Linked DNA regions of Fodinicurvata sp. EGI_FJ10296. Each later gene encodes a partner of the first gene's protein in a complex. Links are inferred from orthologs where the notes say so. Each region holds a gene or a part of one and is shown in the gene's direction. Other genes may lie near its edges.

What was found.
Region 2: the proteins of dnaN (region 1) and ABZ728_RS13505 are in contact, whole or in part, in a solved structure (PDB 1OK7), measured with the Escherichia coli proteins. The link is inferred for Fodinicurvata sp. EGI_FJ10296 from one-to-one orthologs.
Region 3: the proteins of dnaN (region 1) and ABZ728_RS14750 are in contact, whole or in part, in a cryo-EM structure (PDB 8GIZ), measured with the Escherichia coli proteins. The link is inferred for Fodinicurvata sp. EGI_FJ10296 from one-to-one orthologs.

What each region holds. Positions count from the first base shown.
Region 1 is NZ_JBFCVL010000001.1:597,542-600,619, forward strand. The notes cover bases 1-2,921. They hold dnaN (DNA polymerase III subunit beta), read left to right. Parts: upstream 1-859; coding sequence 860-1,984; downstream 1,985-2,921. Other genes in these bases: dnaA (chromosomal replication initiator protein DnaA), read left to right, coding at 1-472; recF (DNA replication/repair protein RecF), read left to right, coding at 2,006-2,921. In the rest of the region: more of recF, read left to right, coding at 2,922-3,078. UniProt on the Escherichia coli protein: Confers DNA tethering and processivity to DNA polymerases and other proteins. Acts as a clamp, forming a ring around DNA (a reaction catalyzed by the clamp-loading complex) which diffuses in an ATP-independent manner freely and bidirectionally along dsDNA.
Region 2 is NZ_JBFCVL010000005.1:450,486-453,498, forward strand. Bases 1-2,856 are described here. They hold ABZ728_RS13505 (DNA polymerase IV), read left to right. Parts: upstream 1-713; coding sequence 714-2,000; downstream 2,001-2,856. Other genes in these bases: ABZ728_RS13500 (response regulator), read right to left, coding at 1-344; ABZ728_RS13510 (DUF1849 family protein), read right to left, coding at 2,030-2,856. Also shown: more of ABZ728_RS13510, read right to left, coding at 2,857-2,971. UniProt on the Escherichia coli protein: Poorly processive, error-prone DNA polymerase involved in translesion repair and untargeted mutagenesis. Copies undamaged DNA at stalled replication forks, which arise in vivo from mismatched or misaligned primer ends.
Region 3 is NZ_JBFCVL010000006.1:223,521-226,612, reverse strand. The notes cover bases 28-2,962. They hold ABZ728_RS14750 (DNA polymerase III subunit gamma/tau), read left to right. Parts: upstream 28-358; coding sequence 359-2,566; downstream 2,567-2,962. Other genes in these bases: recR (recombination mediator RecR), read left to right, coding at 2,951-2,962; ABZ728_RS14745 (YbaB/EbfC family nucleoid-associated protein), read left to right, coding at 2,581-2,904. Also shown: more of recR, read left to right, coding at 2,963-3,092. UniProt on the Escherichia coli protein: Part of the beta sliding clamp loading complex, which hydrolyzes ATP to load the beta clamp onto primed DNA to form the DNA replication pre-initiation complex.

The sequences.
Region 1 (3,078 bases):
ATGGCCCCATGTCGAAATTCCGATGAAGGTGATGGAGTATCTGGCCCACAAGATTTCCTCCAACATCCGCGAGTTGGAGGGGGCACTCAATCGGCTGGTGGCGCATGCGGAATTCGTCGGGCGCCCGGTATCCCTTGAAGGCACGCAGGAATTGCTGCGCGACCTGATCCGGGCCAGCGACCGGCGCGTGACAATCGACGAGATTCAGAAGCGGGTCGCGGAGCACTACAACGTCAAGGTCGCGGACATGCATTCCTCGCGGCGGTCGCGAATGGTCGCCCGTCCGCGCCAGGTGGCGATGTATTTGTCGAAGCAACTCACCGCGCGTTCTCTGCCGGATATCGGCCGCAAATTCGGTGGCCGCGATCATACGACGGTGATGCATGCCGTCCGCAAGGTCGAGGAGCTTTGCAGCGCCGACCCTTCCTTCGCCGAAGACGTCGACCTGCTGAAGCGGATGCTGCAGGGATGATCGTCACCGGCGCCCCCCGGGGCCGATATCTACAATGTTCGCACATCGGTATCGATTGCGAGATAGACGATTTCCACATCCTGATCGTCCCGGGCGCTGCGCGGTCACAAAGTGACGCGCTGCCGACCCGGGACCTCGTGCAGCAACTTGCCGACGTTGACACGCGAACCGGGCTCATCCGGGTCCGGGCCCCGAGCGATGTCGGGGGCGATCAGGAGGAGGTTGGCGCTGCAAGGACGAGGTTTGATCGCATAGGGGCCGATACTGGCACTGAGCTGATTCCGGGACCGGACTTCGTTCTGGAAAAGCCTCCCGGTCATTGCTAAAACCCACGAACTGACAGAGACGGCGCCGGAAGTCGCCGTTTCCAACCGAACGGGAACGACGATGAAGCTCACCATCGAACGCGCGACGCTGCTGAAATCTCTCGGCCACGTGCAGAGTGTGGTTGAGCGGCGAAACACGATTCCCATTCTGTCCAATGTCCTGTTGCGGGCGGCAGGCGGTTCGCTGTCGTTGACCGCAACGGATATGGACATCGAAATTGTCGATACCGTCGATGCCGACATATCGGTCGAAGGGCAGGTCACGGCGCCCGCTCACACCTTCCATGACATCGTGCGGAAACTCCCCGACGGCGCCCAGGTCGAGATCGACGCCACCGGCGAGACGCTCGCTGTCGTTGCCGGACGCTCACGGTTCAAGCTGGGGACTCTGCCGGTCGAGGATTTCCCGGAGATCGGTGGCGGCGAATTGCCGTTCCGGTTTACCGTGCCGGGTACGGATCTGCGCGAGATGATCGAACAGACCCGATTCGCCGTTTCGACCGAGGAAACGCGATACTACCTCAACGGCCTGTATTTTCATGCGGCCGATGGCGATCATGGCCGGGTGCTGCGGTCGGTCGCGACCGACGGGCATCGTCTGGCGCGCGCCGAAATCGCCGAACCCTCCGGCGCCGAACAGATGCCGGGCGTGATCGTTCCGCGCAAGACCGTCAACGAAGTTCACCGACTGATCGCCGATATGCCGGGCGACGTCGTGGTATCGCTGTCCGATGCCAAGATCCGGTTTTCCTTTTCGACAGCTGTCCTGACCTCGAAACTCATCGACGGCACGTTTCCGGACTATGCGCGCGTCATTCCCACCGGCAACGACAAGACGATCGTGCTCGACGCCAAGGTTTTCGCTTCGGCCGTCGATCGCGTGTCGACCATTTCCTCCGAAAAGAGCCGGGCGGTCAAACTGGCATTCAGCAGCGGTGTCATGACGCTGTCCGCTACTGCCGCCGATGCCGGCAGCGCGGTGGAGGAACTGGAAATCGACTATGACGGCGAGACTTTCCAGATCGGATTCAACAGCCGGTATCTCATGGACATTGCCGCTCAGCTCGGCGATGGCCATATACAGTTCGAGATGTCCGACAGCGGGTCGCCGACCATCATTCGGGCGCGCAGCGCCGAAGGCGAGGTTGGGGCGACATTATACGTCCTTATGCCGATGCGGGTATAGGGACGGGGTCAGTATTGACGCGTGAGAGACGTATCAACGGTCGCGGAAATTGATACGAACTGGCTGGCGGACAGTTCCGTCGACTCCGTGCGCGGGGCCGGGCCGGGTTCCGGATCTGACTCGGCGCCGGATTGCCGACCGGATCCGGCAGAGGGAACCATCCTGCATATCGACCGTCTTTCACTGACCGATTTCCGGAACCATTCGACGGTGACCATCGAGACGGCCGGCCGGTCGGTCGTGTTGGCGGGTCCCAACGGTGCCGGCAAAACGAACATACTGGAGGCTGTTTCTTTCCTGTCGCCGGGACGGGGGTTGCGGCGGGCCACGCTCGTCGATGTGGCGAGAAACGATGCGCCGGCCGACCGTCACTGGGCGGTGAGCGCGATTCTGATGCATGACGGCAGAACGGTGCGGCTCGGCACGGGGCCGGATCCGGAGGTGCCGACGGGTCAGGGTCGGCGGCTGGTCCGGATCGACGGTCAGTCGGTCTCCCAGGCCGCGCTCGGTGATCGGCTGGCAATGGTCTGGTTGACGCCGGCTATGGATCGGCTGTTCCTGGAAGGGGCGGGCAATCGTCGGCGGTTCCTGGATCGGCTCGTCTACGGCCACGATTCCGGCCATGCGGGGGCGCTTTCCGCTTATGAGCATGCGATGCGCGAGCGTTCGCGCCTGTTGCGGTCGGGACGTTTCGATCGCGCCTGGCTCGATGGGCTGGAAGAGACGATGGCGCGCAAGGGGATCGCCGTCGCGGCGGGACGCCGGTTTCTGGTGGAGCGGCTTCAACTGGCGGACTCGTTCGCCCGCTATGGTGATGGAATGGTCGATACCGTTTTCCCCCGGGCGGATATCGACCTGTCGGGGTCAATCGAAACATGGCTGGTCGATCGGCCGGCGCTTGAGGTCGAGGAGCGATTCCGGACCCTGCTCCGGGAGTCGAGAAGTCTCGACTCCGTGGCCGGTGGCGCCGCCGATGGTATCCATCGCAGTGATCTTCTGGTAAGTCATAGAGCGAAAGGTGTCGGCGCGGCTCAATGCTCGACGGGAGAGCAAAAAGCGCTTCTCCTCGGGCTGATCCTGGCCAACGCCAGACT
Region 2 (3,013 bases), on another replicon or contig:
GTCTCAAGGAATTTCGAAACGGAGATCGGTTTGGCTATGTAGTCTTCACAGCCTCCTTCCCGTATTTTCTCCTCGTCGCCGCGCATAGCGAAAGCGGTCACGGCAACCACCGGTATGGACTTCAGGTTGTCATCCTCTTTGATCCACTTGGTAACTTCCAGACCGGACACTTCCGGCAACTGAATATCCATCAGAATCAAATCCGGCTTTTCTTTTCTGGTAATTTTCAGCGCCTCCATACCGTCCTTGGTCTGAAGGGTCGTATATCCATGCGCTTCGAGCAAGTCGTTGAATAACTTCATATTGAGTTCATTGTCTTCAACGATCAAAACCGTCTTTGACATATTGTTTTTTCCTCGGCAAAGGCGAATAGGTAGATCAGGTGATTATACGCTGACTTTTGTCAGGTAACAATGACTGCCACAGACACTTATATTCTGGCAGTCACCGTGGCAAATAAGGCGTAGAAATTATCGCTGGCTGAACCCGGCGCCCCCTCGGTAGTCGGATCGGGTGGAATATTGACTGTCATCGGTCGCTATCCCCACTCAAGATACACGCCATAGCATCGACCTCCCCCTCCGGGCGGAGAACCAGTCTCCCGAAGATAGCCCGATCGGAAATCGAACCACCATGCGCACCATCTGTCACCCCTAAGGGTTTTCCGTTAACATCATATGATCAACCCGTTCTTATCTCATGATAGCCGTACCATGTCGATCAATGACAATTGGTTAACATCCCTGTGCCGGGATTGCGATTCCACAGCCGATCACGACGGTCGGCTACCCGCACGATGCCCGCATTGCGGATCGCCCCGTCTTGTGGCGCACCGCGAATTGAAGACCCTGACGATTGCCCACCTGGACTGCGACGCCTTTTATGCTGCCGTCGAAAAGCGCGATGACCCCACGATTGCGCAGCGCCCGGTCATTGTCGGCGGCGGCCGTCGCGGGGTCGTCACCTCTGCCTGCTATATCGCCCGGATGTCGGAGGTACGGTCGGCCATGCCGATGTTCAAGGCACTCGAAGCGTGCCCCGATGCCATCGTCGTCCGGCCGGATATGGCGAAGTACAAGTCAACCGGCCGCGCGATTCGCTCAATACTCGAAGCTGCAACGCCGCTGGTCGAGCCGCTGTCCATCGATGAGGCGTTCCTGGACCTGAGCGGCACCGAGCGCCTGCACGGCGCATGTCCGGCGGTCGTCTCGGCGAGGCTGGTGCGCCGGATCGAAGCTGAAACCGGCATTTCCGTGTCCGTTGGCCTAAGCCACAACAAGCTTCTGGCGAAAATGGCGTCGGACCTGGACAAGCCGCGCGGTTTCGCGATCATCGGCCGCGCTGAGACGCTGGATTTTCTGGGCCCCCGGCGCGTCTCGGATTTGTGGGGCGTCGGTCAGGCCCTGGCCCGCAAGCTGGCATCCGACAATATCAGGACGATCGCCGACCTGCGCCTTCGCGATCCAGCGCGGCTGGTGGCCCGCTATGGCTCGGTCGGAACGCGACTGGCGGCCTTCTCAATGGGCCGCGACGATCGCGCGGTCTCTCCGGGACGCGCGGCCAAATCGATTTCAGCCGAACAGACATTCGACCGTGACATCAACGACATCGACGCCCTGCTCGACCGGTTGTGGCCACTTTCGGAAAAAGTCGCCCGGCGGCTGGTGACCCTTGACCTCTGCGGCCGCACCGTCGTCCTGAAACTGAAAACCGGATCCTTCCGTACGGTAACCCGCAACCGGCGGCTCCACTCGCCGACGCAACTGGCCGGACGGCTGTTCGACACGGCCTCGGCAATGGCGCGCGAAGCCGCCGCCGGCAGCGGATTCCGGCTGATCGGAGTCGGCGTATCGGAATTGGCGCCCGGCTGTGACGCCGATCCGGCCGATCTCGCCGATCCGGGCCTGGCAAAGCGAAAATCCGTCGAATCGGCCATGACGGCGATCCGCGGAAAGCTCGGCGATCGAGCGATCGTCACCGGTCGGTCGCTGCCGAAATAGGCGATGTCGGCAAGCGGGACGTGGCGGGCCTATCCCTCGCAGGACGGCTCGGGAAGGCGCTCCAGTTCCGTCAGCGTGGCGTCGACGACGAAATCGCCATAGTCCAGTGCGAGCCGGTCGGCGACACCGTTCCCGAACAGCCGCATCGTCGTTTGGAACTCCGGCGACATGAGTTCCGCATCCGACGAGAAATGGGCCAGGACGATGCGCCAGGCTTCGGCTTCACGAAGGCTGTCATCGATTCTTTCATCGGTTTCGGATCCGGTTTCAGGTCCGGCTTGCAGCCCGGCGGCAGAAACCGTCGCGCTGATGTCGAAAGCGCTGCCCTTCTGTTCCCAATCCATCTCGGTGCCATCGAACACGGTGGCCGCATAGAACGGTTCGCCCGCTGCGGCGCGCTCGATCAGCTCGACCGTGTGCGCGACCGGAAAGATGATACCGGCCGGCAAGGTCTCGCTGCCCTCTGTCGGGGAACGGTACTCCACGGCAACTCGCCCCTCACCCCCGTCATTTCCGTCGCGCCGGGTAGCGGTTCCACGCAGGGTCTGGCTACCGGTCACATCGGAATCCTGTGCCAGCCGGAAGCTGAACGACGATCCGTCGAAAGCCTCCCACGTGGCATAGGTGGACGCGATCTCGATCGCACCGCCCATTCGGTCATAGAGCACCATGTCGACGGTTTGCGCGATCGTCCAGCCTTCGCAATCATGCGACCACTCAGCGGACATCGTGCCGGAAATGCTCTCCAACCCGCCGCGCGCGCCGGACTCGGCCAGCGAAAACTCGTATAAGGTCCGGTGAGAGGCCAGCCCTCCGGGGCCACCGACCCCGCTGTTCGGGGTGTCGGCGACCACATCGGCGATCGGCGCACCGGTCAGCAACAGCGCCGCCGCCAGCCCCACGCCGCCAAGCGGCCGCTTCCAGTCGATTGCCGGGTTCGGGCGCCCGCTCGCGTGAAATACGATTGTCATGATCCCCTCGCTTCAAAGGCCGTGCAGGACATACGCTTGGCG
Region 3 (3,092 bases), on another replicon or contig:
GGCCTAAGGTATGGGGCCGCAAGGCGATCTGACGGCAGCGCGGAAGGCAATCCGACGCGCGCCACCGGCGAAATCCTGAAAGAACGACCAGCGGAGGCATGACGGCTCTTGCGTTTTGCGGCCACGTTTCCGATATTCCGCGTCGGAGGCTGGCGGCGGACGGATCTCTCGCCAACCCGGTCAGGCCCGGAAGGGAGCAGCCGTAACGAGTTTCGATTCGGGTCGTCGTCCAGTCTCCACTATATTGCGCCGGGTGGTGTCCCGTCGCGGCGGCGCCTCTTGAACGATCACAGCCCCGGCGCGGATGTCGGCTCAGACGACGCGGGGCCGGGGATGAACGGGGGCAATGAGCTGAGCCGTGGCCGACACTCCTGACCCACCGAACGATACGCCCCTCGCGGGCGCTGCGCCGGAAGACGCGGCCGACACGATGTCGGCCAGCGCGGACGGCGGCGACTATCGCGTCCTTGCCCGAAAATACCGACCCGGCACATTCGACCAGCTGATTGGCCAGGACGCCCTCGTCCGGACGCTGACCAACGCGCTTCGTACCGGCCGAATGGCGCATGCCTTTATTCTGACCGGCGTGCGCGGCGTCGGCAAAACCACGACGGCCCGAATCATCGCACGGGCAATCAATTGCACCGGTCCGGACGGCACCGGTGGGCCGACGCCGACACCCTGTGGCCAGTGTGACGCCTGCATCAGCATAGCCGCCGACCGCAACGTGGACGTGATCGAGATCGACGCCGCTTCTAATACAGGTGTCGACAATATCCGCGAAATCATCGAGGCGGTGCGCTATGCACCCGTCTCCGTTCGCTACAAGATCTATATTATCGACGAAGTCCACATGCTGTCGCGGGCGGCTTTCAACGCTCTGCTCAAGACGCTGGAAGAACCTCCCGATCACGCGAAGTTCATCTTCGCGACGACCGAGATTCGGAAGGTTCCCGTTACCGTTCTTTCCCGGTGCCAGCGTTTCGACCTGCGGCGCGTGGACAGCAGTCTGCTTCAGCGTCATTTCGGCCGGATCGTGGAACTCGAAGGCGCGGCGATCGAGCCGGACGCCCTGGGAATGATCTCCCGCGCTGCCGATGGGTCGGTGCGCGACGGCCTCAGCCTTCTCGATCAGGCCATCGGCCAGGCTGGCCAGGGAGATGCCGGGGGGTACGACAGCTCGCCGGAGAACGGCCCCGCGGTCACCGTCACGGCGGATCAGGTTCGGGAAATGCTCGGTCTTGCCGACCGGACGCGGATCATCGATCTGTTCGAAAGCCTCGTCACCGGCCGAGCCGCCGATGCGCTGGCGCTGGCCGCCGACCTGTCCGCCAGCGGCGCCGATCCCGTTGTGGTGACGCAGGATCTGCTGGACTTCACCCATTTCCTGACACGCTGGAAGGTCGTCCCCGACCTGGCGAGCGACCCGACACTGCCCGAAGCGGAAATCCGGCGCGGCAGCGCCCTTGCCGAGCAGCTGTCGATGCCCGCCCTGACACGGTGCTGGCAGATCCTGCTGAAAGGCCTGGGCGAGATCCAGGCGGCGCCCGACCCGACCGCCGCGCTGGATATGGTGCTGATCCGCCTGATACACGGCGCCGCCCTGCCGACGCCGGACGACCTGCTGAAGAAGCTGGCCTCCCTGCCTCAGGACGCCGCCCGATCGCCATCGGGTCCGGCACCCGATGGAAATAGTGGGCCGCCCCCTCACCAGGCTGCCGGGAACGGACGGACCGTTACGACGGCCGCCTCACCGTCGAACCAGCAGCACAATGCGCCGGTCACCAGCGGCCACTCAGCTTCTGCGCCCACAGCGGGGGGATCGGCGGCGGAAGGATCGGCGGCGGTCGGGCGATCTCCCCGAACGTCCCCCCATTCGTCCGCCCTACCATCCCCCCAATCATCTCTGGGCGTTTCGCCAGACACCGCTGCCGACGCGTTCCCGATCGGCGATGCCGATCCCGCCAACCGACGGCCCGACCCCGAAACGGTTGCCAGCGGGACGATTCTTCCCGGCAGTTTCCGTGAACTCGTCGATATGATCGCCGAACAGGGTGATCCGCTCATCCATGCGCATCTGTACTCGTTCGTCCACATCGTCCGCTACGAGCCCCGCCGGCTGGAATTCCGGCCGCGCGCCGGTGCGCCCGACACGCTCGCCAGCCAGATCATGCAACTTCTGCAAAATCTGAGCGGCGAACGATGGATGGTCAGCGTCTCGCGAGACGAAGGCGAACCGACCCTTTCCCAGCAGGACGAGAGCGCGCGCAAGCGCCGCCTGGAGGAAGCCGCAGAGAATCCGACGGTAAAGGCCCTTTTCAACAGCTTCCCCAATGCGCAGATACTCGATATTCATGCGGTGCGCGGCGCCGCTGTCGCTGGCCGCCGGGATTCGACCCCGTCAGGTCCAGGCACCTTTTCCCCTGCCATCCCGGGAGAGGCTGGTCACGAGGGCGGCGACCCGTTTGGCGACGACGGCTACCCGATAGACGACGACACAGAGTTCTATCCCGATCACGGCTTCCCCGATTACGGGATCGATGAAGCCGGTGACGAATTCGAATAGGAAGGGGCTATCCCATGAAGAATCTCAGCCAGATGATGAAGCAGGCACAGGAGATGCAGTCCAAGATGGCGGACATGCAGACCCAGCTTGGAGAAATCGAGGTCACCGGCCAATCCGGCGGCGGCATGATCGTCGCCACGATGAATGGCCGTGGCGAGATGCGTTCCATCAAGATCGACAAGTCGCTCATCGATCCCGAAGACCCCGAAGTTCTTGAGGATCTGGTCGTCGCGGCGATCAACGACGCCAAGGCAAAGGTCGAGGTTCGGGTGCAGGAAGAAACGCAAAAGGTGATGGGCGACATGAAGCTGCCGCCGGGCATGAAACTGCCATTCTGATCATGCGTGTATCGAGCGCCGGCAAGGAAGGCGGGAACAGTCGGGCATGATGGGACCGGAAATCGAGCGGCTGATTTCCCTGCTTGCCAGGCTGCCTGGATTCGGGCCTCGTTCGGCCAAGCGCGCCGCCCTTCACCTGCTCAACCACCGCGAAAGCGCTCTGGAGCCACTGGCATTGGCCATGTCGG